4 regions of the Bradyrhizobium sp. WSM2254 genome follow, and region 4 is predicted to be linked to each of the others. Evidence: predicted binding sites of a transcription regulator. Region 4 holds the regulator's gene; each other region holds the start of a gene.
What was found. Region 4 encodes PhoB, which activates phosphate uptake and scavenging genes when phosphate is short. Its sites were predicted from a motif close to TGTCATNNANCTGTCAT; they were not measured.
Positions count from the first base shown of each region.

Region 1: the regulator PhoB is predicted to act here: its motif matches at 5,728-5,744, upstream of A3M7_RS0124705 (Orn/Lys/Arg decarboxylase N-terminal domain-containing protein).
Region 2: the regulator PhoB is predicted to act here: its motif matches at 3,825-3,841, upstream of ugpB (sn-glycerol-3-phosphate ABC transporter substrate-binding protein UgpB).
Region 3: the regulator PhoB is predicted to act here: its motif matches at 1,718-1,734, upstream of phnF (phosphonate metabolism transcriptional regulator PhnF).

Region 1 covers NZ_AXAB01000034.1:51,252-58,860, forward strand. The annotation lists gene A3M7_RS49845 (hypothetical protein) at 1-19, opposite strand, end outside; gene A3M7_RS51075 (hypothetical protein) at 163-294, opposite strand; gene A3M7_RS0124685 (NAD(P)/FAD-dependent oxidoreductase) at 345-2,255, shown strand; gene ald (alanine dehydrogenase) at 2,408-3,523, opposite strand; gene A3M7_RS0124695 (Lrp/AsnC family transcriptional regulator) at 3,665-4,144, shown strand; gene A3M7_RS44885 (glycosyltransferase 87 family protein) at 4,371-5,687, shown strand; gene A3M7_RS0124705 (Orn/Lys/Arg decarboxylase N-terminal domain-containing protein) at 5,789-7,609, shown strand, end outside.
Region 2 covers NZ_AXAB01000041.1:77,762-85,370, forward strand. The annotation lists gene A3M7_RS0127805 (TIGR02300 family protein) at 87-497, shown strand; tRNA gene A3M7_RS0127810 (tRNA-Ala) at 597-672, shown strand; gene A3M7_RS0127815 (GIY-YIG nuclease family protein) at 832-1,068, shown strand; gene A3M7_RS0127820 (MarR family winged helix-turn-helix transcriptional regulator) at 1,073-1,531, opposite strand; gene A3M7_RS0127825 (organic hydroperoxide resistance protein) at 1,686-2,111, shown strand; gene A3M7_RS0127830 (CaiB/BaiF CoA-transferase family protein) at 2,318-3,523, shown strand; gene ugpB (sn-glycerol-3-phosphate ABC transporter substrate-binding protein UgpB) at 3,895-5,211, shown strand; gene ugpA (sn-glycerol-3-phosphate ABC transporter permease UgpA) at 5,261-6,142, shown strand; gene ugpE (sn-glycerol-3-phosphate ABC transporter permease UgpE) at 6,142-6,990, shown strand; gene A3M7_RS0127850 (sn-glycerol-3-phosphate import ATP-binding protein UgpC) at 6,997-7,609, shown strand, end outside.
Region 3 covers NZ_AXAB01000001.1:451,313-458,921, forward strand. The annotation lists gene mddA (methanethiol S-methyltransferase) at 1-251, shown strand, start outside; gene A3M7_RS0102080 (GFA family protein) at 477-899, shown strand; gene phnF (phosphonate metabolism transcriptional regulator PhnF) at 952-1,683, opposite strand; gene phnG (phosphonate C-P lyase system protein PhnG) at 1,854-2,267, shown strand; gene phnH (phosphonate C-P lyase system protein PhnH) at 2,272-2,880, shown strand; gene A3M7_RS0102100 (carbon-phosphorus lyase complex subunit PhnI) at 2,885-3,988, shown strand; gene A3M7_RS0102105 (alpha-D-ribose 1-methylphosphonate 5-phosphate C-P-lyase PhnJ) at 3,985-4,881, shown strand; gene phnK (phosphonate C-P lyase system protein PhnK) at 4,874-5,671, shown strand; gene phnL (phosphonate C-P lyase system protein PhnL) at 5,680-6,378, shown strand; gene A3M7_RS0102120 (alpha-D-ribose 1-methylphosphonate 5-triphosphate diphosphatase) at 6,390-7,547, shown strand; gene phnN (phosphonate metabolism protein/1,5-bisphosphokinase (PRPP-forming) PhnN) at 7,544-7,609, shown strand, end outside.
Region 4 covers NZ_AXAB01000001.1:314,932-322,540, reverse strand. The annotation lists gene A3M7_RS0101450 (aspartate aminotransferase family protein) at 1-1,192, opposite strand, end outside; gene A3M7_RS0101445 (GcrA family cell cycle regulator) at 1,648-2,157, shown strand; gene phoB (phosphate regulon transcriptional regulator PhoB) at 2,382-3,089, opposite strand; gene phoU (phosphate signaling complex protein PhoU) at 3,112-3,828, opposite strand; gene pstB (phosphate ABC transporter ATP-binding protein PstB) at 3,840-4,661, opposite strand; gene pstA (phosphate ABC transporter permease PstA) at 4,658-5,503, opposite strand; gene pstC (phosphate ABC transporter permease subunit PstC) at 5,508-6,497, opposite strand; gene pstS (phosphate ABC transporter substrate-binding protein PstS) at 6,639-7,609, opposite strand, start outside.

The DNA of each region.
Region 1 (7,609 bases), on a different contig from region 4:
CAAATCCAGTGCGTTCCATAGCTTGCGCCAATCCATCAAATTCTGAACGGAATGTCGTCGTTTCGGCCTCAAACGGCAATGGAAGCGATTGGCGTTTTTGCGCCTCGACGGGGAAACTCCTTCCGTCGAACGCCCCCGGGACAACAGTTTTCTTCTTCCGGCCTATTTGGACACCGGCGCCCACCGGATTGCGGCATTGGCCCTCACCTCGTCGATTCCGGCGGCATAGAACGTCTGGCCCTTGCCGACGACCGTGGCGTGGTTCGCCAGTCCCGTGCAGAATGCGCGTCCCATTCGGCGATCTCCGCCCATCCCAAGCTGTATCCGGAGATCAGGAAACGCCCATGAACATCGTATCTCCCCGCCAGCCGCTCGATATCGCCTCCGCGATCGCCGAAGGCGACATCCGCTGCCTCCTGATGGTGCTGGTGCACATGACCGGCGAGGCGCGCTGGCTCGAGCCGCCCTACCTGCCCAAGCGCGACATCCGCCTCATTCCCGATCCCGAAGCCGGCATGCCCCAGGAGATCCAGGACGAAATCCGCGCCGCAGTGGTCAACCTCTTCGCCAATGGCGCGCCGCAGCCGGTTATCACCGACCCCGGCGAAGAGCTGCTCCTGAAGATGATGCGCGCCTGCCTCGGCGAGCATGTCGCGCCGGAATATGCGCCCCTGATGCGCGAGGAGATGGGCTTTGTGCCGCGCGAGACGCGGTGGACGGTGCGTCCCTCCGACGACAAGCTCGCGGAACAGCACGTTCTGATCGTCGGCGCCGGCGTCTGCGCCATCGCGCTCGGCGTGGCGCTCGGCCATCTCGGCATCCCCTACACCATCGTCGAGAAGAATGACGAGCTCGGCGGCACCTGGTGGATCAACCGCTATCCCGGCTGCGGCGTCGATACGCCGAACCACTCCTATTCGTATTCGTTCGGTTCGCGCAACGCATGGACGCGCTATTTCTGCCAGCGCGAGGAGCTGCTCGGCTATCTCCTGAAGGTCGCCGATGAATACGGCATCCGCAAGCATCTGCGCGTCAACACCGAGCTGACCTCATCGCGCTGGGACGAAGGCAAGAAGCGCTGGATCTCGACGCTGAAGACCGGGAACGGCGAAGAGACCTTCGAATCCACCGCGCTGGTCTCGGCCATCGGCCAGCTCAACGATCCCTCCCGTGCGCACTTCAAGGGCGAAGAGGACTTCAAGGGCACGATCCTGCATTCGGCGCTATGGTCCGGCGATATCGATCTCGACGGCAAGCATGTCGCCGTGATCGGCACCGGCGCGACATCGATGCAGCTGGTGCCGGCGATTGCCGGCCGCGTCGCCTCGGTCACCGTCTATCAGCGCAGCGCGCAATGGGCGCGGCCCGTGAAGGGCTATTCCGACCCGATCAGCGAGGGCGCGCGCTGGCTGCTCGCGCATCTGCCGTTCTATGTGCAGTGGTATCGCTTCAACATGTTCTGGCGCTACGGCGACGGCCTCCTGCCGTTCCTGCGCAAGGACCCGGCCTGGCCGCATCCGGAGCGCGCCGTCAACAAGGGTAACGACCGGCACCGGCAGGAGCTGACCGACTTCATCCTCACCGAGCTGAAGGACCGGCCGGACCTGATCGAAAAATGCGTGCCGACCTATCCGCCTTACGGCAAGCGCATCCTGCTCGACAACAACTGGTTCAGGACCTTGAGGCGGGACAATGTCGAGCTCGTCACCGACGCAATCGACCGTTTCGACCAGAGCGGCATCGTCACCGCAGACGGCAAGCACCGGTCCGCCGACATCATCGTCGTTGCGACCGGCTTCAAGGTCACGGAGATGGCGGCGCGCCTCAACATCAGCGGCCGCAACGGCAGGAATTTGCGCGACGCCTGGGGCAACGACAACCCGACCGCGTTCCTCGGCCTCACCGTGCCTGATTTCCCCAACTTCTTCTGCATGCTCGGCCCGAACTCGGGCCCGGCGCATGGCGGCAGCGTCATCTTCCAGTCGGAGTGCCAGAGCCGCTACATCTCGGCGTGTCTCGCCGACATGATCGAGCGCGACGTCGCCGCCATCGACGTCCGTCCGGACGTGCACGACGACTATGTCCGCAAAGTCGATGCCGAGCACGAGGCGATGATCTGGACCCATCCCGGCATGACGACGTATTACCGGAACAGTAGCGGCCGCGTGTTTTCCGCGATGCCCTGGCGCTTCGTGGACTACTGGCACATGACGCATGACCCGGATCTGGGGCAGTACAGGCTGACGAAGGGGTAAGCGCTGGGACCTTGAGGCGTTGATCGTGTGGCGATGACGCTGCACCCTCTCCCCACATCGTCATTGCGAGCGCAGCGAAGCAATCCAGAATCTTTCCGCGGAGATACTCTGGATTGCTTCGCTACGCTCGCAATGACGGAACTGGCGACCGGTCAGGCCGCCAGCCCGCTTTCCACCGGCGCGAATTCCAGCCCGAGGCTTTCCGCCACCGCCTTGTTGGTGATGCGGCCCCGATGCACATTCAGTCCATTGCGCAGGTGGGGATTTTCCAGCACCGCCGCAAAACCCTTGTTCGCGAGCATCAGGCCGAACGGCAGCGTGGCGTTGTTCAGCGCCTGGCTCGACGTGACAGGCACCGCGCCCGGCATATTGGCGACGCAATAATGCACGATGCCGTCGACCTCGTAGGTCGGGTCCGTGTGCGTGGTCGCATGCGAGGTCTCGAAGCAGCCGCCCTGATCGATGGCAACGTCGACCAGCACCGCGCCCGGCCGCATCGATTTGAGCATCGCGCGCGTGACGAGTTTGGGCGCGCTGGCGCCCGGCACCAGCACCGCACCGATCACGACGTCGGCGGCAAACACCTCCTCCTCGACCGCTTCGATGGTTGAAAAGCGGGTGCGCACCCGTCCGAGAAAGACATCATCAAGCTCGCGCAGCCGGGGTATGGAGCGATCGATCACTGTGACCTCCGCGCCAAGGCCCGCGGCCATGCGCGCGGCCTGTGTTCCCACCACGCCGCCGCCGAGCACTACGACGCGCGCCGGCTGCACGCCGGGCACGCCGCCGAGCAGCAGCCCGCGACCGCCGGCCGACCGCCTGAGCGCGGCGCCGGCGGCCTCGATGGCGAGGCGGCCGGCGACTTCGCTCATCGGCGCAAGCAGGGGGAGGTGACCGGCCGCGTCGGTGACGGTTTCATAGGCGATCGCCGTACAGCCGGAGGCGAGCAAACCCTTCGCCTGTTCGGGATCCGGTGCAAGATGGAGGTAAGTGAACAGGATCTGGCTTTCGCGAAGCTGGGTCCATTCGCTCTTCTGCGGCTCCTTCACCTTCACGATCATGTCGGAGTTGGCGAAGACGTCGCGGGCGCTCCCGGCAATCGCCGCCCCTGCCCGCCGATAGACCTCGTCCGAAGCGCCGATGCCGCTGCCGGCGCCGGTCTCGACTGTCACCTGGTGCCCGGCCGCGACGTATTCGCGAACGGCGCCCGGGGTGAGCCCGACGCGATATTCCTGCACCTTGATTTCCTTGGGCACACCGACACGCATCCTGGGCTCCTTCCAACGTTTTGATTCACCTCGTCATGGTAGCGACGGGTCCAGTTTGGTTTCGTGCAAATATCAGCTAGTTTCGCCATCTCCGCGCCGGTTTCCGGCGCGCAAACGCTCTTTCACGCTGGAAACGAAACATTGGCCCTCGACCGGAAAGACCTCGCCATCCTCGCGGAACTCACGACCAATGCACGGGCCAGCCACACCGAGCTCGCCAACAAGGTCGGGCTATCCAGCACGGCGCTGGCGCGGCGCCAGAAGGCGCTGGAGGACGACGGCTTTATCCAGGCCTATCAGGCCGCGCTCGACCTGGCGCAGTTCGGCCTCACCACGACGGTGCTGGTGCGCATTGCGCTGGAGAGCCAGAGCGACGAGGCGCTGAAGGCGTTCGAGGCGGAGGTGGTGAAATGCCCCTCCGTCGTGCGCTGCTTCCTGATGTCGGGCACCGATGACTACATCCTGATCGTGCTCGCCCGCGACATCCAGGATTTCGAGCGCATCCACCGCACCGAACTGTCCCGCCTGCCGCGCGTCGCGCGGGTGCAATCGAGCTTCGCGCTGCGCGAAGTCGTCAACCGCGCCGTGCCGACGGTGGTGTTCAGCGAGGCCAAGCGGTAGCGATTCCCTCTCCTGCGAGCGCCGCGAAGGCCATCCCGCGCCGCAGTCGGGCTGCATCGGGCACCAAGCTGACTGGTGCCCGATCCGGTCTGCACGTTAAGTTTGGCTTTACCCTAAGTTGCACTTTACCCAATGAGCTTAGGGTAGCTCAGAGCTATTCGCTTATCCTCGCAACTTAAGATCGTTTTGCTGGAGGGGCTCCCACCGGCGCGCAGGGGCACGAATTGTGGCACTTCATTCCAAGACGCAGCTTTCTCCAATCGAAGCGCCGACCACGTTCTTAAGCCTGATCGATCGGAGGTTCCTCCTTGGCGCCTATGGCTCACAGGCACGTATCCACATGGCTGTGGCATGGCTAGCCCGGACGATCGTCACAGCCAGCTTTATTGCAGGCCTCGCCTGCCGATATGTTGCCCTCGATCAGGTGACCAGCGATACGACCGAGTTCCTGCTGCCCTGGTATGAATTCGCGCACAGCCACGGTCTTGCCAGTCTCGGGCACACATTCACGGATTACACCCCGTTTTACAGCTACCTTTTGGTTACGGCGACCGCGTTCCATGGGCTGTTCGAACCATGGCACCTGATCAAAGGAATTTCTTTCATCTTCGAATTCGGCTGCGCGCTGATGGCAGCACGCCTGGTCGCGTCCGACAAAGAACGTATCTACAGTCCATCCGTTGCATTTGCGGCCGTCTGGCTAGCACCGACCGTTCTGTTCAACGGTGCGGTCTGGGGTCAGTCCGACGCGATCTGGACGTTCTTCATTTTGCTGTCGGTATATTTCATTTCCCGAGACAGACCTCGGGCCGGTCTCGTTTCATTCGCCGTCGGATTTTCTGTCAAGGCCCAGGCAATATTCCTTTCGCCCTTGATCTTCGCGCTCGTGCTGAGGCGAACGATCCATTGGCTTTGGCTTGCAACGATTCCGATCGTTTATCTCGCCGTCGCGGCTCCCGCCTGGCTGCTTGGCCAACCTCTCTCCGACATCCTGACGGTCTATTTCAATCAGGCTGAAACCTACGCCCGGTTGTCAATGAACGCAGCAAACATGTGGTTGCTCGTGCCAAACCGGTTCTATGGACCCGGTGTAGCCGCCGGAATGGCCATTGCAGCGGCGGCAGGGCTCGTATTCTCAATCGTTGCCGCGCGAGCGAAAGACCTGCGCAAGCTCGAACATCTGGTCGCAGCCGCAGCCGTGTCTCTGCTCTTGATGCCATTCGTGCTGCCGAAAATGCACGACCGATATTTCTACGCGTTTGAAGTCATGGCGATCATACTGGCCTGCCTTAAGCCGCGCTTCTCCGTAGTTGCCATCGCCGCGCAGATCAATGGCGTGATTGCCTATCTGAGCTATTACGGCATTGCAGCGCCGTTGATGGGTCCGGCGGTCATTGGGAATGGCTGGATTCTGCTGCAGCTCGCTCTTTACACGCACCGCAAAGCGAAAGACCCGGAGCAGCCCGATTCAGTTGCATTCTCTCCGACGACATTCGCCGTCGGCGCGATCGCCTTCTGGGCCATCTATTTACTCGCCGCTTGAAGAGACCGCGGGGAGAGGCGAAAACGCGGACCGCGGCCGCTGTCATCCAATTGTCATCGAATGTGCCGAGAGCTGTGTCTCCAGTACATTCGGGACCGACAATGGACTATTTCAAGCGCTTCAACTTCCTGTTCGCCGCACCCGTGTTCGACGCCGACGACCTCGAAGGCGTCCGCTTCAACCAGATCATCGAGGAGATCCAGCGCTCCGGTTTCGAGGTGGTCCGGGCCCGCAAGCTGGAGGACGCGGAGATGGCGGTGCAGACCGACGCCGCGATCGGCTGCATGGTGGTGGACTGGGGCAAGAAGGGCCTGGAGGGCAAGACCTCGGCACTGATCAATTTGATGCGGCGCCGCGGCCTCGACTTCCCGATCATCCTCCTGATCCGGCGCAAGCGCTTCGAGGATTTGCCGGTCGAGGTGCTCGACTTCATCGACGGCTATGTCTTCCTGTCCGAGGAGACGCCGACCTTCATCGCCAAGAACCTGATCAGCCGGCTCAAGCAATATGCCGAGACGCTGAAGACGCCGTTCTTCGGCGCACTGGTCGACTATGCCGAGGAAGGCAACCAGCTCTGGACCTGTCCGGGCCACAATGGCGGCGTGTTCTACAATCGAAGCCCGATCGGCCGGGTCTTCGTCGAGCATCTCGGCGAAGCCGTGTTCCGCGACGACCTCGACAATTCCGTGCTCGATCTCGGCGACCTCCTCACCCATGAGGGCCCGGCGCTGAAGGCGCAGAAGGAGGCCGCGCAGATCTTCGGCGCGGAGAAGACCTATTTCGTGCTCAACGGCACCTCGACCTCGAACAAGGTCGCGCTCGGCGCGCTCGTCACCGACGGCGATCTCGTGCTGTTCGACCGCAACAACCACAAGGCCGCCCATCACGGCGCGCTGATGATCAACGGCGGCATCCCGGTCTACGTTCCGACCATTCGCAACGCCTGGGGCCTGATCGGCCCGATGCGCTGGGACGTGCTCGATGAGAAGGCCCTGCGCGAGGCGATCCGCAACCATCCGCTGGTTGGGGATCGCGACGCCTGGCGCAAGGAACGGCCGTTCCGCGTCGCCGTGGTCGAACAATGCACCTATGACGGCACGATCCACAGCGCCGAGATGATCCTGAAGCGCATCGGCCATCTCTGCGAGTACATCCTGTTCGACGAGGCCTGGGCCGGCTTCATGAAGTTCCATCCGCTCTATGCCGGCCGCTTCGCGATGGGCCTCGCCAATCTTCCCCCCGAGGCGCCGGGCATCATCGCGACGCAATCGACCCACAAGCAGCTCGCGAGTTTTTCGCAGGCCTCCCAGATCCACATCAAGGACCGTCACATCCGCGGCCAGAAGCGGCGGGTCGAGCACCGCCGCTTCAACGAAAGCTTCATGCAGCACGCCTCGACCTCGCCGTTCTACCCGCTGTTCGCCTCGCTCGACGTCGGCGCGCAGATGATGAAGGGACGTTCCGGCGAGGTGCTGTGGGACGACACGATCCGGCTCGGCATCGAGCTGCGCAAGAAGATCCGCGCAATGCGCCGGGAGTTCGAGGAGAAGGAGCAGAACCCGGACCGCCGCTGGTTCTTCGAGCCCTTCGTGCCGGATCGCGTCGCCATCCCCGACGTCAGCCGTCCCGGCGCCGCCCACAATGTCGCCTGGGAAACGCTCTCGACCGACGAGCTCGCCACCAATCCCGCCTTATGGCAGCTCTCTCCGGATACCAGCTGGCACGGCTTTCCCGATCTCGCGGAAGGCTTTGCCATGACCGATCCGAACAAGCTGACGCTGCTCACGCCCGGCTTCGACCGTGCCACCGGCGCCTATGCCGAGCACGGCATCCCCGCCCCTGTGGTCGCGCAATATCTGCGCGAAAACCGCATCGTGCCCGAGAAGAACGACCTCAACTCGCTGCTCTTCCTGCTCACTCCC
Region 2 (7,609 bases), on a different contig from region 4:
TTTCTCCCGTAATGCGCTATTGACAGCGGGCCGCCAACTAGCCAAGTGAAACACCGCTTTTCAGACATTCCCAGGATTCCTCTGCCGTGGCCAAGTCCGAACTCGGAACCAAACGTATTTGCCCGACCACGGGCAAGAAGTTCTACGACCTCAACAAGAATCCGGTGATCTCGCCCTATACCGGCGAAGTGGTCCCGATCGCGCCCGTGGCGCCCGCGCGCGCGACTCGCGGCGCCGAAGCCCGTCACGCGGCCGCGGCGGACACCACGCCGGAGCCGGCGGAGGCCGAAGAGTTGGTCTCCCTCGAGGAGGCAGATGCCGAGGAGAACACCGGCAAGGTCAAGGCCGTCGTGCCCGAATCGGAGGACGATATCGAGGTCGACGAGACCCTCGACGACGACGACGATGATGATTCGACCTTCATCGCCGACGAAGAAGAGGGCGATGAGGACGTGACCGACATCATTGGTGATGTCGGAGGCGATGAAGAGACTTGAGATCAGCCCAGATCTGTGAAAAAGGGTGCACCGCGCGAGTCGCCTAGGGCTCGCCGGCCGGGACGGATCCCCCAGGATCCTCCCCACTGGAAGACTTAAGGGGCCATAGCTCAGCTGGGAGAGCGCTTGCATGGCATGCAAGAGGTCGGCGGTTCGATCCCGCCTGGCTCCACCAGCGTTCGCTGGCTTCGCCAGCTTCGGCTCGGCAAGCCACACCGAACTCTATCGTAGCGAAGCGAGCGAAGGCTGCCGCGGCGTAGCCCGAAGGGCGAAGCCGGGCTTCAGCAGATCGAAAGCGGATATAAGCTCTCCATCGACAGCTGGGGAGCGTGCCGTGAAGTACGTCTACATCCTTGAGAGCCTCGATTCCCTCCACTTCTATGTCGGGATTACCGACGACCTGCGCGCCCGATTGACAAAGCACAATGCTGGCGAGGCACCTCACACCTCGAAATACGGGCCTTGGCGTCTAAAGACTTACATTGCGTTCAGTGATGAGAAGCAGGCTGTCGCATTCGAGAAGTACCTGAAGTCAGCATCCGGCCGCGCCTTCGCCAAGAAGCGCCTCTAACCCCCTACTCCCCGATCACCGCATTGAGCCGATCGCGCAGCGCGACGATCTCGTCTTTCATCGCCACCAGCTCCGACACCGAGCAATCCGACGCCGCCAGGATCGACTGCGGCACGGCGCGCGCCTTGTCCTTCAGCGCGTGGCCCTGCGGCGTCAGCGCGATCAGCACCTGACGCTCGTCCTCGCTCGAGCGGGTGCGCTTGACCAGGTGGGCGGCCTCGAGGCGCTTGAGCAGCGGCGTCAGCGTGCCCGAATCCAGAAACAGCCTCTCGCCGATGTCCTTGACCGGCACGTCGTCGCGCTCCCACAGCACCAGCATCACCAGATATTGCGGATAGGTCAGGCCAAGGCGGTCGAGCAGCGGCTTGTAGACGCGGTTGAAGGCGTGCGCGGCCGAATAGACCGCGAAGCAGATCTGATTGTCGAGGCGCTGCGGGTCCAGCGCCGATAATTTCCGGGGCATAGCGAATCTCACGCGGTTTCCTCCATTCTGGGACCGGCCGGCCGGACATTCAATTGCGAACAATTAAATGTGAGGCATGCAAATTTCAATTGCACACAATCTAATTGTTTGCGATACATGCGTCATCCCAACCGGAAGACCTGAGGAGACGAAAATGTCCGTGAACGTCCTGTACAAGACCAGCGCAAAAGCCACCGGCGGCCGCGACGGCCATGCCGCGACCCTCGACGGCGCGCTCGACGTCAAGCTCACCACGCCGAAGGAACTCGGCGGCGGCGGCGGTGCCGGCAACAATCCCGAGCAGCTGTTTGCGGCCGGCTACGCCGCCTGCTTCATCGGCGCGATGAAGTTCGTGGCCTCGCAGGGCGGCCCGAAGGTTCCCGCCGACGCCGCCGTCACCTCGACCGTCGGCATCGGCCCGCGCTCCGAAGGCGGCTTCGGCCTCGACATCGACCTCGCCGTCTCGCTGCCGGGCCTTGCCCGTGCCGAGGCCGAAGCGCTGGTCGCCAAGGCGCACCAAGTGTGCCCCTATTCCAATGCCACGCGCGGCAATGTCGACGTTCGCCTGACGGTCGTCTGATCGAAAGTGCGGATTGGCTGGCCCGGGATCCCCCTCGGGCCGGCCGCTTCCGTTTGATTTGCCCGATCCTGTTTTGCCAGATCCTGTTTTGCCATGCCGCGGGATTGACGCGCGGCGGTGCATGCGGCCCTACGCAACAAGCCATTGCTGGCGCAAAAAAACCTCGCTAGGCCTGTGACCAACGATCGACACAGGGAAGCGAAGGCATGAGTTCTGAAGCCGTTACGGGTGCAATGAGCGGACTGCGCGTCATCGATCTCACGCGCGTGCTCGGCGGTCCCTACTGCACCCAGATCCTCGCCGACCATGGCGCCGACGTGATCAAGGTCGAGCCGCCCGCCGGCGACGAGGTCCGCGAATGGGGCCCTCCCTTTCACGACGAAGACGCGGCCTATTTCATCGGCATCAACCGCAACAAGCGCTCGATCGGCCTCGACCTCGCCTCCGAGGGTGGCCGCGTCGTGCTGCTGAAGATGCTGGAGACCGCCGACGTCCTGATCGAGAATTTCAAGCCGGGCACGCTGGAGAAATGGGGCATCGGCAACGAGGTGCTGCGCGAGAAATTCCCGCGCCTCGTGCATTGCCGGATCTGCGGCTTCGGCGCCGACGGCCCGCGCGGCGGCAATCCCGGCTATGACGCCATCATCCAGGCCATGACCGGCATGATCGCGGCGACCGGCTCGCCCGAGAGCGGCCCGATGCGGATCGGCGTGCCGCTGGTCGACATCACGACAGGCCTCTATGCCGCGATCGGCATCCTGATGGCGCTGTCGGAGCGGCAGCGCTCGGGCAAGGGCCAGTTCCTGGAGACCACGCTGTACGAGACCGGCCTTGCCATCATGCATCCGCACACCGCGAACTACTTCATGCATGGCAAGCCCCCTGGCCTGACCGGCAACGAGCATCCCAACCTCGTGCCTTACGCGATCTTCCCGACGAAGACCGACAACATCTTCATCGGCGTCGGCAATGACGGCACCTTCCGCAAGCTCGCCAAGGAGATCGGCAAGCCCGAGCTCGGCACCGATCCGCGCTTTGCCCGCAACAAGGACCGCATCGCCAATCGCGAGGCGCTGCGCGCCGAGCTCGCCGCCGTGTTCAGCCAGCACGAGGCCGAGCCGCTCTGCAATCGCCTGCTCGCGGCGGGCCTGCCCGCAGGCCCCGTGCAGAAGATCGACCAGGCGCTGACCAACCCGCACACGATCGCCCGCGGCGATGTCATCGAGAAGGATTGGTACAAGGGCGTGGCTTCGCCGATCCGGCTCGACCGCAGCAAGCCGAGCCTGCGCCGGCTGCCGCCGAAATTCAGCCAGCACGCGGCGGAGGTGCTGGGCGAGTTCGGGTATTCCAAGGCCGAGATCGACGCGATGGTCGAGAAGGGCACGGTCTGCGGCCCCGAGCGCAAGCGCTGAGATAAAGACGAAGATCGAGTGTGAGGGCAGGTGCACTCCCTCTCCCGCTTGCGGGAGAGGGAGTCTCTACATGGGACAATCCCCAGAGGAGCGAACCCTCACCCGCGCCTTCGGCGCGACCTCTCCAGCAAGCGGGTGAGGTTTTCGAGCCCGTGGCCTGATCGTCAGCCACACGCCAATGCCGCACTGCGGCGCGAGCACGCATGTGCAGCGCGAACGGAGGAGGCGGCCCGCGGCGTCTTCGCCTATTTGACGGCTTCCCTTTTCCCGCGCTTGCCGCTTTCGTTTCGGCCGCATACACAGTCATGTGAACGTCATATGGCGCTGCTAGCGCAAGCGCTTCTTATTGACGGGCAAGGGAGGTTTTCTTGATGGCTCTTCGACACTTTGGGGCGGCTGCCGCATTTGCAATCACGGTCGGCATGTCGGCCTCTCCGGCCTTGGCCGTGACCGAAATCCAGTGGTGGCACGCGATGACCGGCGCCAACAACGACGTCATCGTCAAGCTTGCCACCGACTTCAACGCGTCACAGAGCGACTACAAGGTCATCCCGACCTACAAGGGCAACTACCCCGATACGATGAACGCGGGCATCGCCGCGTTCCGCGCCGGCAATGCCCCGCACATCATGCAGGTGTTCGAAGTCGGCACCGCGACCATGATGGCCGCGACCGGCGCGGTGAAGCCGGTCTACAAGCTGATGGCCGAGGCCGGCGAGAAGTTCGATCCCAAGATCTACCTGCCCGCCATTACCGGCTACTATTCGACGTCGAAGGGCGAGATGCTGTCGTTCCCCTTCAACTCGTCCTCGACCGTGATGTGGGTCAACCTCGACGAGCTCAAGAAGGCGAACGTCGAGATCCCCAAGACCTGGCCCGAAACGTTCGAGGCCGCCAAGAAGCTGAAGGCTGCGGGTCATGACACCTGCGGCTTCTCCGGCTCCTGGGTCACCTGGGTCAATCTCGAGCAGCTCTCCGCCTGGCACAACGTGCCGCTCGCCAGCAAGGCCAACGGGCTCGACGGTTTCGACACCGTGCTCGAGTTCAACGGCCCGCTCCAGGTCAAGCATCTCGAAACCCTGGTCGAGCTCCAGAAGACCAAGACTTACGACTATGCCGGCCGCACCAACACCGGCGAAGGCCGCTTCACATCAGGCGAATGCCCGATCTATCTGACCTCGTCGGCGTTCTTCGGCAACGTCAAGGCGCAGGCCAAGTTCGCCTTCACCGCGGTGCCGATGCCGTACTATCCGGACGCCAAGGGCGCGCCGCAGAACTCGATCATCGGCGGCGCCTCGCTCTGGGTCATGGGCGGCAAGTCGGCCGAGGAATACAAGGGCGTCGCGAAGTTCCTGACCTTCCTCTCCGACACCGATCGCCAGGTCTACATCCACAAGGCCTCGGGCTATCTGCCGATCACCAAGGCGGCCTACGCCAAGGCGAAGGAAGAAGGCTTCTACAAGGATCAGCCTTATCTCGAGACCCCGCTGCTCGAGCTGACCAACGAGGAGCCGACCGAGAATTCGCGCGGCCTGCGCCTCGGCAACATGGTGCAGCTGCGTGACGTCTGGTCGGAAGAGATCGAGCAGGCGCTGGCCGGCAAGAAGACCGCCAAGCAGGCGCTCGACGCCGCCGTCGAACGCGGCAACACGATGCTGCGCCAGTTCGAAAAGACCGCAGTGAAGTAAGGCATCGAAGCGGCAGGCCGCGACCCGGCCTGCCGCTTCCCATGACATCATGCAAAAGCAAGCCATTTTCCAATCAAAGCTATTGCCCTACGCGCTGGTTGCGCCGCAGCTCGCGATCGTCCTGATTTTCTTCTACTGGCCGGCCTTGCAGGCAGTGATCCAGTCCTTCCTGCTCCAGGATGCCTTTGGTCTGTCGAGCACCTTCGTCTGGTTCGAGAATTACATCGAGCTGTTCAAAGACCCCGCCTATTTCGAGGCGATCGTCCGGACCTTCTTCTTCTCGTTCGCGATCGCCGTGTCGTCGCTGTCGTTCGCGCTGCTGCTCGCCGTGATGGCCGACAAGCCGCTGCGCGGCTCGATGCTCTACCGCACGCTCTTGATCTGGCCCTATGCGGTGGCGCCGCCCGTGGTCGGCGTACTCTGGATCTTCATGCTGCACCCCTCGCTCGGCGTGCTGTCGCGCTATCTGCGCGGCCTGGGCGTCGACTGGAATCCGCTGCTCGACGGCAACCAGGCGGCTGCGCTGATCATCCTCGCCGCCGCCTGGAAGCAGATCTCCTATAATTTCCTGTTCTTCCTCGCCGGCCTGCAAGCCATCCCGAAAAGCGTGTTCGAGGCCGCCGCGATCGACGGCGCCCGTCCGATGCGCCGGTTCTGGACCGTGACCTTCCCGCTGCTGTCGCCCACGATCTTCTTCCTGCTGGTCGTCAACATCGTCTACGCCTTCTTCGACACCTTCGGCATCATCGACACCATGACCCGCGGCGGTCCCGGAACATCGACGGTCACGCTGGTCTACAAGGTCTATTCCGACGGCCTGCTCGGCGGCAATCTCGGCAGCTCGGCGGCACAGTCGGTGATCCTGATGGTCATGGTCATCGTGCTGACGGGAATCCAGTTCCGCTTCGTCGAACGCAAGGTGACCTACTGATGGTCGAGGACGAGGGCATCAGGCGCTACGTCGCCCATTTCATTCTCTGGATCGGGATCGCGATCGTCGCGTTCCCGGTCTACATCGCGATCGTCGCCTCGACCCAGGACAACGCGCTGATCGCGAACGGGCAGATGTCGCTGCTGCCCGGCGGACATTTCTTCGAGGTCTACTATCAGACCATCTTCGTCGGCACGAGCGGCTCGACCCGCGAGCCCGTCGGCAACATGATGCTGAACTCGCTGGTGATGGCGCTGGCGATCGCGATCGGCAAGATCGCGATCTCGATCATCTCGGCCTATGCGATCGTGTATTTCCGCTTCCCGTTCCGGATGGCGATCTTCTGGATCATCTTCATCACCTTGATGCTGCCGGTCGAGGTGCGCATCTACCCGACCTACAAGATCGTCGCCGATCTGCACATGCTCGACAGCTATGCCGGCCTGTCGCTGCCGCTGATCGCGTCGGCCACCGCGACGTTGCTGTTCCGCCAGTTCTTCATGACCGTGCCGGACGAATTGCTGGAGGCATCGCGCATCGACGGCGCCGGTCCCTTGCGTTTCTTCTGGGACACGCTGCTGCCGCTGTCGCGCACCAACATGGCGGCGCTGTTCGTGATCCTGTTCATCCTCGGCTGGAATCAATATCTCTGGCCGCTGCTCATCACCACCCGCGACGACATGCAGACCATCCAGGTCGGCATCCGCAAGATGATCACCACCACCGACGCGCTGACTGAATGGCCGATCGTGATGGCGACCGCTGTGCTGGCCATGCTGCCGCCGGTGTTCGTCGTCGTCGCGATGCAGAAGCTGTTCGTGCGCGGCCTGGTCGAGACCGAAAAGTGAGTTTTCATGGCTAACGTCACCCTGCGCAACGTCCGCAAGACCTACACCGGCGGCTTCGAGGCCATCAAGGGCGTCAACGTCGATGTCGCCGACGGCCAGTTCTGCGTGCTGGTCGGTCCCTCCGGCTGCGGCAAGTCCACGCTGCTGCGCATGGTCGCGGGGCTCGAGACCGTCACCGGCGGCGAGATCGACATCGGCGGCCGCGTCGTCAACCAGATCGAGCCCGCCGATCGCGACATCGCGATGGTGTTCCAGAACTACGCTCTCTATCCGCATATGAGCGTCTACAACAACATGGCCTACGGCCTGCGCAACCGCGGCATGGCCGAGACCGAGGTCAAGACCCGGGTCGAGGAAGCCGCGCGCGTGCTCGAGCTCACCTCGATGCTGGAGCGCAAGCCGCGTCAGCTTTCCGGCGGCCAGCGCCAGCGCGTCGCGATGGGCCGCGCCATCGTGCGCCAACCGAAGGTGTTTTTGTTCGACGAGCCGCTCTCCAATCTCGACGCCAAGCTGCGCATCGCGATGCGCGTCGAGATCCGCAAATTGCAGCGCCGGCTCAACACGACGTCGATCTACGTCACCCATGACCAGCTCGAGGCGATGACGCTCGCAGACGTTC
Region 3 (7,609 bases), 140 kb from region 4:
CGCCGCCGCGTTTCAAGACGCCGCTGCTCTACAAGTTCGTCCGTCATCCGATCTATCTCGGCTTCATCATCGCGTTCTGGGCGGCACCGGTCATGACCGCGGGCCATCTGCTGTTCGCGGCCGTGACCACGCTCTACATCTTCGTCGGCATCGCGCTGGAGGAGCGCGACCTCGTCGATCTCTTCGGCGACGAATACCGGCAGTACAAACAACGCGTATCGATGCTTATTCCCTGGCGCCGGTCAGTTTAGTCGTCGCCTCTTTCCGCCGCGTCCGCCGAACGGAGGACGCGCGACGGAACTGAGGCGTGTATCTCGCCGGACTCCAGCCTTCTGCGTCCCTCGGGGTGATTCCCCCTCACTCCGATGCCACCAGCGCGAGCGAACCTCGTCGCGACCCCGCATCCGACTTCGCCGAGTTATCGGTGAACCGGAGCGGGGAGAGGATTTTCAACCTTCATCAACGGAGACGACCAAATGAAACATGTCGGACACTGCTTCTGCGGCGCGGTCACGGTCGAGGTCACGGGTGCGCCGGAGGCGATGGGCTATTGCCATTGCAGTTCCTGCCGGTCCTGGTCCGGCGGGCCGGTGAACGCCTTCAGCCTGTGGAAGCCCGATGCCGTGCGCATCACCGAAGGCGCGCAGCACGTCGAAACCTTCGCCAAGACGCCGCTCAGCCAGCGCAAATACTGCAGGAAGTGCGGCGGCCATCTCATGACCAATCACCCGCCGCTCGGCCTGACCGACGTCTTCACCGCCACCATCCCCACCCTGGCGTTCACGCCCGGCGTCCACGTCAACTACGCCGAGACGGTGCTGCCGATGCGCGACGGCCTGCCCAAGCTGAAGGACTTCCCCGCCGAGTTCGGCGGCAGCGGCGAGATGATGCAGGAGTAGGAGGCCGCTGCTCTTCCTCGTCTCTCGTGGGAGACGGGAAGAGGGCTGCAGCTCAGCCGTTCTCGACCAGGAACTCCACCCGCTCGGCGGCAAAGCGCGAATGCTTCGTCACCAGCGGCTTGCCATCGAGATCGTGGTCGGTGGCGTCGACCACGAGGATCGGCCGTCCCAGCGGCAGATCGAGCCGTGCAGCGTCGGTCGCATCGACGATGCCGGCGGTGATCCGGGTCGCGCCGCGGCGATAGTCGCGGACACCGAAGTGCTCGAGCAGTTTCGTCATCGAGCGCGTTGCTGCAAACACGCTGCCCGCATCCGGAAACAACTCCGCCGACAGCCACGTGGTGGAGACGCAGATCGGCGTGCGGTCGGCGAGGCGGATCGCCTCGATCCGCACCAGCGGCGCGCCGACCTTCAAGCCCAGCTCGCGCGCAAGCTCACGCGTCGCGACGTCGTCGGCCGCCTCGATCAACTGCCCGCGCGGCTCACGGCCGCCGGCGCCGACGATCTCGGAGAAGCGCGTGCGCGAGCGCAGCGGATAGGCGATGCGCTGCGCCTCGACATAGGTTCCGCTGCCGCGCTCGGCGCGCACCAGGCCGCGCTCGGCAAGGGCTGCCAGCGCCCGCCGCACGGTGTGGCGGTTGACGCGATAGGTCTCGGCGATCTCCATCTCGCCCGGCAGCTTGTCGCCGGCGGCAAAGCGGCCGTCGGCGATGCCGCGCTCGATGCCGTCGGCAACGAGGCGCCATAGCGCGACGCCCGTGGAGGCGGTGTCCTGCATGCTCATATCGCCGGTCAGCCTAGCCCGAAAATCACACGCTTGTCACGAAACAGTCATGGCGCTTCCGTATGAAGTTGTCTACTATCATAGACAACTTGGATTCGGCAAGTTCGGTGGCAAGTTCGGTGGATCGGGTGACGCAGCAGAACAATCAGCAAGCCCAGCGCAAGGCCGCGATGGCCGTGCTGGCGCACGCGGAGGCGGGCGAGATCGCCGCTCGCCTCCGCGCTTTCGCCCTCCCGGCCCATCAGGATCTGCGCACGCCGGAAAACGGCCTCGTCATGCTGCGCGGCCGGGTCGGCGGCGACGGCGCCCCGTTCAATCTCGGCGAAGCCACGGTGTCGCGCGCCGCGGTGCGGCTTGCGAGCGGGGAGGTCGGCTTCGGCTACACGCTCGGACGCAACGGTGAGAAGGCACGCCTGATCGCGCTGTGCGATGCGCTGGTGCAGTCGCGGGATTTTTCAGCATCGGTCGAGCGGGACGTTATCGCACCGTTGCGCGAGCAGCTTACGATCCGGCGCAAGCAGGCGGCGGCCGAGACCGCCGCGACGAAGGTTGATTTCTACACCATGGTGCGCGGTGAGGGGTGAGATCATGACCACGATTGCGGAACTGCCGCCGGGGTTCGCCGACAAGGTGCTGTCGGCGCAATCGACCTTTCGCTCGGTCATGGACGCGATGGCGCGGCCGGGCTCGGTTCAGCGCATCGTACCGGTGGCGGGAACACCCGGGCCGATGATGCGCGGCGTCGCCGCGATCGCGCTGACGCTGTTCGATCACGATACGCCGCTCTGGCTCGATGCGCGGATGGCAGAGAGTTCCGACGTCGTGAAATGGCTCAAGTTCCACACCGGCGCGCCGGTCATTCAGGATTCCTCGATCGCAAGCTTTGCCTTGATCGGCGACGGCGCCTTGCTTCCGGCGCTCGAGCGCTTCGCGCTCGGCACCAGCGAATATCCGGATCGGTCGACCACATTGATCCTCCAGGTCGATCGCCTCGACACAGGACGCAGCTTCGAGCTGCGCGGCCCCGGCATCGACGGCGTCGCGACGCTCCGGGCCTCGATCAAGCCCGCCGACCTGTTCGAGCGGCTGCGTGTCAACGAAACGCTGTTTCCGCGCGGCATCGACGTGGTGCTGGTCGCCGATGACGCCGTGGTCGCGATCCCGCGCACCACGCGTGTCGTGAGTAAAGGAAGCTAGGCATATGTATGTCGCAGTCAAAGGCGGCGAACGCGCCATCGAGAACGCCCATCGGCTGCTCGCCAATGCGCGGCGGGGCGATCAGAGCATTCCGGAAGTCACGCTCGACCAGATCTCGGAGCAGCTTGGTCTGGCTGTGGACCGCGTGATGAGCGAGGGCTCGCTTTATGACCGCGAGCTCGCGGCGCTCGCGATCAAGCAGGCGCGCGGCGATCTGATCGAGGCGATCTTCCTGGTCCGCGCCTTCCGCGCCACGCTGCCGCGCTTCGGCGCCAGCGAGCCGGTCGACACCGGCGCCATGCGGGTGCAGCGGCGGGTGTCCTCGACCTTCAAGGACATTCCCGGTGGTCAGATCCTCGGGCCGACCTTCGACTATACGCATCGCCTGCTCGATCCCTCGCTCGCGGAGGGTTTTGTGCCCGAAGCGCCCGCGATGGCCGAGGCCTCGACCGCGCCAACGCCGCGCGTGACCGATATCCTGGGCCGCGACGGGTTGATCGAATCCTCGCCGCGGGCCGAGGACGGCGCCAGCGTCGGCGATCTTACCCGCGAGCCGCTCAACTTCCCGGCGGATCGCGACCTGCGCCTGCAAAATCTCGCACGCGGCGACGAAGGCTTCCTGCTGGCGATGGGCTATTCCACCCAGCGCGGCTACGGCCGCAACCACCCCTTCGCCGGCGAGATCCGCTTTGGCGAGGTCGAGGTCGAATTCTCCGCCGAGGACGTCGGCTTCGCCGTGCCGCTCGGCTCGATCGAGCTCACCGAGTGCCAGATGGTCAACCAGTTCAAGGGTTCTGCAACGGAAGCGCCGTGCTTCACCCGCGGCTATGGCCTCGCCTTCGGCCAGAGCGAGCGCAAGACCATGTCGATGGCGCTGGTCGATCGCGCGCTGCGTGCCCGCGAGCTCGGCGAAGAGGCGCTCGCACCGGCGCAAGATGAAGAATTCGTGATGTCGCATTCGGACAACGTCCAGGCGACCGGCTTCGTCGAGCATCTGAAGCTGCCGCATTATGTCGACTTCCAGTCCGAGCTTGGCCTGCTGCGCAAGCTGCGTCAGGAGTTTGCCGAGGCCAATGCGCCCGATGCCATGAAGGAGGCCGCGGAATGAACGCGCCCACCTACAATTTCGCCTATCTCGACGAACAGACCAAGCGGATGATCCGCCGCGCCATCCTGAAGGCGATCGCGATCCCTGGCTACCAGGTGCCGTTCGCCAGCCGCGAAATGCCGATGCCCTATGGCTGGGGCACCGGTGGCGTGCAGGTGACGGCGGCGATCCTCGGGCCTGAGGACGTGCTGAAGGTGATCGACCAGGGCTCCGACGACACCACCAACGCGATCTCGATCCGTAAATTCTTTGCCAAGACCGCCGGGGTCGCCACCACGACGGCGACTGACGATGCGACCGTGATCCAGACCCGTCACCGCATTCCCGAGGCGGCGCTGCACGAGAACCAGGTGCTGGTCTATCAAGTGCCGATCCCGGAGCCGCTGCGTTTCCTCGAGCCGCGCGAGACCGAGACGCGGCGCATGCATGCGCTTGCCGAATACGGCCTGATGCATGTGAAGCTCTATGAGGACATTGCGCGCTTCGGACATATCGCGACCGCCTACGCCTATCCGGTGAAGGTGAATGCGCGCTACGTGATGGATCCATCGCCGACGCCGAAATTCGACAATCCCAAGATGGACAATTGTCCGGCGCTGCAACTGTTCGGCGCCGGCCGCGAGAAGCGCATCTATGCGATCCCGCCCTATACGAAAGTGGTGTCGCTCGATTTCGAGGATCACCCCTTCGAGCCCTACCGCTTCAACGCGCCCTGCGCGCTGTGCGGCGCCGAGAATTCCTATCTCGACGAGATCGTCACCGACGACAAGGGCGGCCGCATGTTCGTCTGCTCCGACACCGACTATTGCGAGGGCCGTCAGGCCGCCGGCCATCACGGCAGCCTGAGCGCTGCGCCGTACAAGGAGAGGGCGCAGGAGAAATCAAATGGCTGATCACGACATGCTGGAGAACGATGAGCCGCTGCTGGTCGCGGAGTTGCTCAGCAAGTCCTACGGCCGCATCGCCGCGTGCCGCGACGTGTCTTTCTCGCTCTATTCCGGCGAGGTGCTGGCGATCGTCGGCGAATCCGGTTCGGGCAAGTCGACGCTGCTCCAGCTGCTGTCCGGCCAGCTCGCAGCCAGCGGTGGCCACGTCTCCTACCGGATGCGCGATGGCGTCAGCCGCGATCTCGCCACGCTCGGCGAGGCCGAGCGGCGCTTCCTGTTCCGCACCGACTGGGGCTTCGTGCACCAGGATCCCGCGCAGGGCCTGCGCATGGCGGTCTCGGCCGGCGCCAATGTCGGCGAGCGGCTGATGGCGGTGGGATGGAATCACTACGGCCGCATCCGCGACACCGCGTCCGACTGGCTCACGCGCGTCGAAATCGACGTCGCGCGCATCGATGATGCGCCGCGGACCTATTCCGGCGGCATGCGCCAGCGTCTCCAGATCGCCCGCAACCTCGTCACCGAGCCGCGGCTGGTATTCATGGACGAGCCGACCGGCGGCCTTGATGTGTCGGTGCAGGCGCGCCTGCTCGATCTCCTGCGCAGCCTCGTCGCCGAGCTGCATCTCGCCGTCGTCATCGTCACCCACGATCTCGCAGTCGCGCGGCTATTGTCGCATCGCGTGATGGTGATGAAGGGCGGCCGCGTCATCGAGACCGGTCTCACCGACCAGGTGCTCGACGATCCCCGCGAGCCCTATACCCAACTCCTCGTCTCCTCGATTCTGCCGCCATGAGCCCACTGATGACCGCCATGATTGACGTCACCGATGCCAGGAAGACCTTTACGATGCACCTGCAGGGCGGCATCGAGCTGCCTGTCGTCAGCGGCGTCACCTTCCAGGTGAACCCCGGCGAATGCGTCGTGCTGTCGGGCCCGTCGGGCGCCGGCAAGTCGTCGATCCTGAAGATGATCTTCGGCAACTACCGCTGCGACTCCGGCCGCATCGGCATTCGCCATCGCGGCGCGCTGATCGATCTGGCCACTGCCGAGCCGCGGCAGGTCCTCAATGTGCGCCGCGCGACCATCGGCTATGTCAGCCAGTTCCTGCGCGCGGTGCCGCGGGTTGCCACGATCGACGTCGTCGCCGAGCCGCTGATCGCTGGCGGCATGGCCCGAGCCGAGGCGCAGCAGCGCGCCGGCAACCTGCTGCACCGTCTCAACATTCCTGAAAGACTCTGGCGGCTCCCGCCCGCGACCTTTTCCGGCGGCGAGCAGCAGCGCGTCAACATCGCGCGCGGTTTCATCTCCGACCTGCCGATCCTGCTGCTGGACGAGCCGACCGCTTCGCTCGATGCCGCCAACCGCGCCGTCGTGGTCGAGCTGATCGCCGAGAAAAAGCGCCAGGGCGTCGCCATGGTCGCCATTGTCCATGACGACGAAATCCGGCATCTGATTGCCGACCGCATCGTCGATGTCACCAGCTTTGCCGCCGCGGCCTGAAGGAAATGGAAATGAACGCCAAGCCGAAGGACACCGTGATCGCCAATGCCAGGATCGTGCTGGCCGACCGGGTGATCGAGCAGGGCTGGCTTGCTCTTGCGGATGGACGCATCGCCGAGATCGGCGAGGGCAGGGCGCCTGCGGGTGCCGAGGATGCCGGCGGCGATCTGATCATGCCGGGCCTGATCGAGCTCCACACCGACCATCTCGAAGCGCATTACGTGCCACGGCCGAAGGTGTTCTGGAACCCGGTCGCCGCCGTCGTCTCCTATGACGGCCAGCTCGCCACATCGGGCATCACCACCGTGTTCGACTCGCTCCGGGTCTGGCGCGAGGATGGCGCCGAGGAAGTCGACGGCCGCGCCGGCGTGCTCGCCGCCGCGATCACCACCGCGCGCGATGCCGACCTGCTGCGCGCCGACCACTTCCTGCATCTGCGCTGCGAAATCCCGATGCCGAGCGTGGTCGAGGAGGCCAAGGAGCTGATCGACCGTCCCGACGTGAAGCTGATGTCGCTGATGGACCACACGCCCGGCCAGCGCCAGTTCCGCGACGAGGGCAAGCTGCGCGACTATTACCGCGGCAAGAACGGCGGCAAGACCGATGCCGAGCTCGACGAGCTGTTCGCAAAGCGCTTCGAGTATCAGAAGGCTTATGCGGCGACCAACATGCGCGAGATCGTGGCGCTGGCGCATCAGTACAAGATTCCGCTGGCGAGCCATGACGACACCACCGAGGAGAATGTCGCGGACGCCGTGCGCGATCGCGTTTCGGTGGCGGAATTCCCGACGACGCTGGAGGCCGCGCGCGGCCTGCATCAGGCCGGCATCGACATCCTGATGGGCGCGCCCAACGTCGTGCGCGGCGGCTCGCACTCCGGCAATATCGCCGCGGTCGATCTCGCCCGCGAGGGCCTACTCGACATTCTCTCGTCGGACTACATTCCATCGAGCCTTCTGATGGCCGCGCTGCAATTGCCGGAACACGTGCCCGCGATCAGCCTTCCGGCGGCGGTACGCACCGTGACGAAAGCGCCGGCCGAGGCGGTCGGTCTCTCCGACCGCGGCGAGATCGCGGTCGGCAGGCGTGCCGACCTCATCCGCGTGCACGTCGCGGGCAGCGTTCCCGTTGTCCGCAGCGTCTGGCGCGAAGGAGGCCGGGTGGCATGAGCGAGACCGCGACCATGGCGCAGGGCGGGGTGGGTGCGATCGGCCCTGGCCGGCTCGTGCTC
Region 4 (7,609 bases):
TGGTCTGACTGGACGAGATCGCGGCGCAGGCGCGCTCGAGCCGCCCGACGCTGTCCTCGATCTCGGCCTCGGTGACGATCAGGGGCGGCAGGAAACGCACGACATTGTCGCCGGCGCCGACCGTGAGCAGTTTTTCATTGCGCAGCGCCGCACCGAGATCGCCTGATGGCACCACGGCCTTGATGCCGATCAGAAGGCCTTCGCCGCGCACTTCGCTGACGATGTCAGGATAACGGTCGATCACGGAGGCGAGCTTCTGCTTGAGCAGCAGCGACATCTTCTGCACGTGGTCGAAGAAGCCGGGCTTGAGCATGACGTCGAGCACGGCATTTGCAGCCGAGATCGCGAGCGGATTGCCGCCGAAGGTCGAGCCGTGCGAGCCGGGACCCATGCCGGCCGCCGCATCCGCGGTCGCCAGGATCGCGCCGATCGGGAAGCCGCCGCCGAGCGCCTTGGCCAGCGACATCACGTCAGGCGTGACGCCGGTGCGGCGATGCGCGAACAGATCGCCGGTGCGGCCCATGCCGGTCTGCACCTCGTCGAAGGCGAGCAGCAAGCCCTTCTCATCGCAGAGTTGGCGCAATGCCTTGAGGAACGCAGGCGTTGCGGAACGTACGCCGCCCTCGCCCTGGATCGGCTCGATCAGGATGCCGGCGGTCTGCGGACCGATCGCCTTCTTGACGGCCTCGATGTCGCCATGCGGCACCTGGTCGAAGCCATCCATCGGCGGACCAAAACCTTCGAGATATTTTGCAGATCCCGTTGCAGCCAGCGTCGCCAGCGTGCGGCCGTGGAAGGCGCCTTCGAAGGTGATGATGCGGTAGCGTTCCGGATGCCCCTTGGAGAAGTGGTGATGGCGGACCAGCTTGATCACACCTTCCAGCGCCTCGGCGCCGGAATTGCAGAAGAACACGAAGTCCGCGAAGCTTTCATTGCACAGGCGCGTAGCGAGCTTCTCGCCATCCGGGCTCTGGAACAGGTTCGACATGTGCCAGAGTTTTGTCGCCTGCTCCTGCAGCGCCTTGACCAGCGCGGGATGGGCGTGGCCGAGCGCGTTCACCGCGACGCCGGACGTAAAATCGAGATAGCGATCGCCATTGGTCGCAATCAGCCAGCAGCCTTCGCCGCGCTCGAAACCGAGGTCGGACCTGGCGAAAACGGGAAGCAAATGCGGCGCTGCGCTGCTAGTCATGACGGTCACTTGATGTTGCGGACGGTGTGAGCGTGCATTGCGCAACGCACCATTGACCGGCCCGGAAAACGAAACGTGCCGCCTTTTAAGGGCGGCACGTGACACTATCTTATGCTTGGTGAAACCGGTGTCAATGCCGCCCGAAAGCCTCGCGAAACGCTGAATCCGTAGTCTTGCGGTGCCAAATTTGCCGGGTTTTGGCCACGGAACATGTGGAAGCGAGTCGGCTGACTCTTGCGCGTGAGTCACGCCATATTGTAGCGTTTGGCTTGTCAGATACGACATCTCGTGCAGCAGTTCTGATCCTCTAAGTCCTCATGTACCGGCGTAAACGTTCGGGCGCATCTGGTGCGCCCGGCGAGCCTTAAGGGATTCTGACGGCACGGGTTTTTCGAGGCTTAGGCATTCGCCGCGAGGCGCCAGGATGGCAGCCGCACGGCGAGGGAAAGGGTGCAATGACGGTTTTGACCTGGTCCGACGATCGCGTCGAGCAGTTGAAAAAGCTCTGGGAGGCCGGATTATCGGCCAGCCAGATCGCAGCCGAGCTCGGCAATGTGACCCGTAATGCCGTGATCGGCAAGGTGCACAGGCTCGGCCTGTCCGGCCGCGCCAAGAGCCCGTCATCGGCGGCTCCGCGGCCGCGCAAGGCGCGCCCCGCGCAGCACATGATGCGGGTGAGCCGCCCCATTGCGCGCGGCAACACCGCGCTGGCGCAGGCCTTCGAGGTCGAGGTGGAGGCCGAACCGGTCACCTACGACAACGTGGTGCCGATGAGCCAGCGGCTGTCGCTGCTGGAGCTGAACGAGGCGACCTGCCACTGGCCGGTCGGCGATCCCTCGAGCGCGGATTTCTTCTTCTGCGGCGGCAAGGCGCTGTCGGGCCTGCCCTACTGCGCCCAGCACTCGCGCGTGGCGTATCAGCCAGCCGCGGATCGCCGGCGCGCACCGGCCAAGCCCTCGCGGTGAGTTTAAGCCCGCGCTGCTAGTGTCGCGCGATGACGGCTCAAAATACTCCGTGTCGTCCCGGCGAAGGCCGGGACCCATACCGCGAGGTCTATCGACTCGTCTGCGGTGCCAATTCCGAACAACTCGTCTTCGCCAAACCACTTCCTGTGGTTATGGGTCCCGGCCTTCGCCGGGACGACCACTGAGTTTGCGGTCGCACTCAGCCCTAAAACATCCGCACAGACTTACGTCTGCTCCGCCTTCGCAAAGCGATCATCCAGCGCGTAGCCGGCGCCGCGGACGGTGCGGATGGGATCCTGCTCGCGGCCGAGATTGAGCAGCTTGCGCAGGCGGCCGATATGGACGTCGACGGTACGCTCGTCGATGTAGATGTCGCGGCCCCAGACGCTGTCGAGCAGCTGCTCGCGCGAGAACACGCGGCCGGGATGCTCCAGGAAGAACTCCAGCAGGCGATATTCGGTCGGGCCGAGGTCGATCGGCCGGCCCGAGCGCGCCACGCGGCGCTTGTCGCGATCGAGCTCGATGTCGCCATAGGCGAGCACGGTGGCGAGCCGCTCGGGGCTGGCGCGCCGCAGCAGGCCCTTCACGCGCGCCAGCAGCTCCGGCACCGAGAACGGCTTGACGATGTAATCGTCCGCGCCGGTCGCAAGACCCCGCACCCGCTCGCTCTCCTCACCGCGCGCGGTGAGCATGATGATCGGCAGCTGCTTGGTCTCGGGCCGGGTCCGCAGCCGCCGGCACAGCTCGATGCCCGACAGGCCCGGCAGCATCCAGTCGAGCACGATCAGATCGGGGATATGTTCCTTGAGGCGGGTGTCGGCGTCGTCGCCGCGCATCACCGTCTCGACGTCATAGCCGTCGCCTTCGAGGTTGTAGCGGAGAAGCTCGGTGAGAGCTTCCTCGTCCTCAACCACCATAATGCGTGCGCCCATGGTGTCGTCGCTCCTTGCGTCTTCAGGTATTCGGGACCGTCGTGGCGAAGGTCGTCATGTCGCCCTTCGGCCGCTTGTCGGTGATCGCCTGGCCCTCGATCATGTAGAACACGGTCTCGGCGATGTTGGTGGCGTGGTCGCCGATCCGCTCGATGTTCTTGGCGCAGAACATCAGATGGATGCAGAACGAGATGTTGCGCGGATCCTCCATCATGTAGGTGAGGAGCTCGCGGAACAGCGAGGTGCAGATGGCGTCGACTTCCTCGTCGCCCTTCCACACCGCCATCGCCGCCGGCAGATCGTGCGCGGCATAGGCGTCCAGCACCGACTTGACCTGCTGCTGCACGAGGTCGGTCATGTGCTCGAGGCCGCGGAACAGCTTGAGCGGATGGAAATCCGTCTCCAGCGCCGCGACGCGCTTGCCCATGTTCTTGGCGAGGTCGCCGATGCGCTCGAGATCGGTCGCAACGCGCATGGCGCCGACGATCTCGCGCAGATCGACCGCCATCGGCTGGCGGCGGGCGATGGTGAGCACGGCGCGCTCCTCGATGCGCTTCTGCAGCGCGTCGAGCTCGGTGTCGGTGGCGACCACGCGCTGGCCGAGCGCGACGTCGCGGCGGATCAGCGCGTCGACGGAATCGACGATCATGCGCTCGGCAATCCCGCCCATCTCGGCGACGAGCCGGGTGAGCTCCTGGAGGTCGGTGTCGAAGGCCTTTGCGGTATGTTCAGAACCCATGTCCCGTCTCCTCAGCCGAACCGGCCGGTGATGTAATCCTGCGTGCGCCGGTCGCTCGGCGACGTGAAGATCTTGCTGGTGTCGTCGAACTCGATCAGCTCGCCGAGATACATGAAGGCGGTCTTGTCGGAGACGCGCGCCGCCTGCTGCATGTTGTGGGTGACGATCGCGATCGTGTAGTTCTCGGACAGTTCCTGGATCAGCTCCTCGACCTTGGCGGTCGAGATCGGGTCGAGCGCCGAGCAGGGCTCGTCGAACAGGATCACCTCGGGCCGCACCGCGACGGTGCGGGCGATGCAGAGGCGCTGCTGCTGGCCGCCGGAGAGCGACAGGCCGGAGGCGTTGAGCTTGTCCTTGACCTCGTTCCACAGCGCGCCGCCGCGCAGCGCCTTCTCGACGCGGCCGTCCATCTCGGACTTCGAGATCTTCTCGTAGAGGCGGATGCCGAAGGCGATGTTCTCGTAGATCGTCATCGGGAACGGCGTCGGCTTCTGGAACACCATGCCGACGCGGGCGCGCAGCAGATTGAGGTCGAGCTTGCCGTCGAGGATGTTGGTCTGGTCGAGCATGAGCTGGCCGGTGGCGCGCTGACCCGGATAGAGGTCGTACATCCGGTTGAAGATGCGCAGCAGGGTCGACTTGCCGCAGCCCGACGGGCCGATGAACGCGGTGACGCGGTTGGCGCCGAGCGTCAGGTTGATGTTCTTCAGCGCGTGGTGCTCGCCGTAGTAGAAGTTGAGGTTGCGCACCGTCACCTTGGCCGGAGCCTCGGGCAACACCGGCGCCTGGGGCAAACCACCAGCCGCGCTCATCGATACGGAAAGCTCACTCATTTTGCGGTCCTCTCGGCGCCAAGGATGCGCGCGCCAATGTTCAGGGCAAGCACGGTAATCGTGATCAGCAGCGCGCCGCTCCAGGCCAGCTGCTTCCAATAGGCGTAGGGGCTCTGGACGAAGTTGTTGATGGTGACAGGCAGGTTCGCCATCGTCTTGTTCAGGCCGAGGCTGAAGAACTGGTTCGACAGCGCGGTGAAGAGCAGCGGCGCGGTCTCGCCGGCGACGCGGGCGGTTGCGAGCAGCACGCCGGTGATGAGGCCGGAGCGGGCGGCGCGATAGGCGATCCGCTTGATCACCAGCGAGCGCGGCAGGCCGAGGGCGGACGCCGCCTCGCGCAGTGCGTTCGGCACCAGCAGCAGCATGTCCTCGGTCGTGCGCAGCACCACCGGGATGACGATGACGGCGAGCGCGAGGCTGCCGGCGATCGCCGAGAAGCCGCGCATCGGCACCACCACCGCGCCGTAGATGAACAGGCCGATGATGATCGAGGGCGCCGAGAGCAGGATGTCGTTGATGAAGCGGATCACCGACGTCAGCTTGTCATTGCGGCCGTACTCGGCGAGATAGGTGCCGGCGAACAGGCCGAGCGGCGCGCCGACGCCGACGCCGAGCACGGTCATGATGATCGAACCGACGATGGCGTTGCGCAGGCCGCCTTCGGTCGAGCCGGGAGGCGGCGTGTCCGCCACGAAAATCTCAAGGTTCAGACCGGCGATGCCGTTGTAAAGCAGCGTGATCAGGATCAGCGCAAGCCAGGTGACGCCGAAGGCGGCGGCGGCCATGCAGAGGCCGCGGATGATGAAGTCCTTGCGGCGGCGGCGTGAATAGATCGGGTTCATGGCGTTAGTTCCCCGCCTTCTTTTCCAGCCGCATCAGCATCAGCCGGGCGGCGGCCAGCACGAAGAACGTCAGCACGAACAGCAGAAGGCCGAGCAGGATCAGGCCGGACTGGTGCAGGCCGTCGCTCTCGGCGAACTCGGATGCGATCGCCGCCGAGATCGTGGTGCCCGGGGCGAAGATCGAGGAGGAGATGCGGAACGAGTTGCCGATGATGAACGTCACCGCCATAGTCTCGCCGAGCGCGCGCCCCAGCGCCAGCATGACGCCGCCAATGACGCCGACGCGGGTGTAGGGGATCACCACGCTGCGGACGACTTCCCAGGTTGTGCAGCCGACGCCGTAGGCGGCCTCCTTCAGCACCGGCGGCACCGTCTTGAACACGTCGACCGAGATCGAGGTGATGAAGGGCAGCACCATGATGGCAAGGATCAGCGCGGCGTTGAACAGGCTGAGATAGGACGGGGGCCCCGCGAAGATCGCGCCCAAGACGGGGACGCCGTCGAAGATCTTGATCATGAAGGGCTGGAAGGTGTTGGCCAGGAACGGGCCCAGCACGAAGAAGCCCCACATGCCGTAGATGATCGAGGGAATGCCGGCGAGCAGCTCGATCGCCATCCCGATCGGGCGGCGCAGCCATTGCGGACAGAGCTCGGTGAGGAAGATCGCAATGCCGAGCCCGACGGGAATGGCGATCAGCATCGCGATGAAGGAGGTGACGAGCGTGCCGTACATCGGCCCGAGCGCGCCGAGCACGGGCGGATCCGCCGACGGCGCCCAGCGCTGCGTCCACAGGAACGACAGGCCGTATTCCTTGATCGCCGGGAAAGCGCCGACGATCAGCGAAACGATGATGCCGCCGAGGATCAGCAGTACCGAGATCGCGGAGAGCCGCGTGATCCAGTAGAAGGTGACGTCGCCGAGCTTGAACGCGCTCAAGGCCTTGGCGCGATCATACGGTCCGGCGTCGTCGATTATATCGCTCTGAACGGCCATCTCTGCCACGCCGATCCCCTGTACCCGTTATATACGCTTGCTGTCGGTCTTGTTGTTGGTCTTGCGCTCCGGATGCGGCGCTGGGCCGATCCGGAGCGGAGGTCTTTTGAGATCCCGGCGCGCTGTCCGGGACAGCAGCGCTTAGCTCTTGATCTCGGCAGCCCAGGTCTTCTCGATCAGGGTCACGACACCCTCGGGCATCGGGATGTAGTCGAGCTCTTCAGCCGCCTTGCCGCCGTTCTTGAAGGCCCAGCGGAAGAACTTGATGGCTTCCTGCGAGGCCGCCTTGTCGGTGGCATCCTTGTGCATGAGGATGAAGGTCGCCGCCGTGATCGGCCAGGACTTCTCGCCGGGCTGGTCGGTCAGGATGACGTAGTAGCCGGGCGCCTTGGCCCAGTCGGCGTTCGAGGCAGCCGCCTGGAAGGCCTCGACGGTCGGCTGCACCGGCTTGCCGGCCTTGTTGACGAGACCGGCGTAGGTCAGCTTGTTCTGCTTGGCATAGGCGTACTCGACGTAGCCGATCGAGTTCTTGGTCTGGCCGATGTTGCCGGACACGCCCTCGTTGCCCTTGGCGCCGACGCCGACCGGCCACTCGACGGCCGTGCCCTCGCCGACCTTGCTCTTCCAGTCCGCGCTGGCCTTGGAGAGGTAGTTGGTGAAGTTGAAGGTGGTGCCCGAACCGTCCGAACGGCGGACCACGGTGATCGCCTCCGACGGCAGCTTCAGGTTCGGATTGAGCTTCTTGATCGCGGCATCGTCCCACTTGGTGATCTTGCCGAGATAGATGCTGGCGAGCGTCTCGCCGTCGAACACCATCTCGCCCGGCTTCACGCCCTCGATGTTGACGACGGGGACGATGGCGCCCATCACCATCGGCCACTGGACGAGGCCGTCCTTCTCGAGCTGCTCGGCCTTGAGCGGCGCGTCGCTGGCGCCGAAGGTCACGGTCTTGGCCTGGATCTGCTTGATGCCGCCGCCGGAACCGATCGACTGGTAGTTCAGACCGTTGCCGGTCTCCTTCTTGTAGGCGTCAGCCCACTTGGAATAGATCGGGAATGGGAACGTCGCACCGGCGCCGGTGATGTCGGCAGCAAAGGCTGCGGTCGTCGATG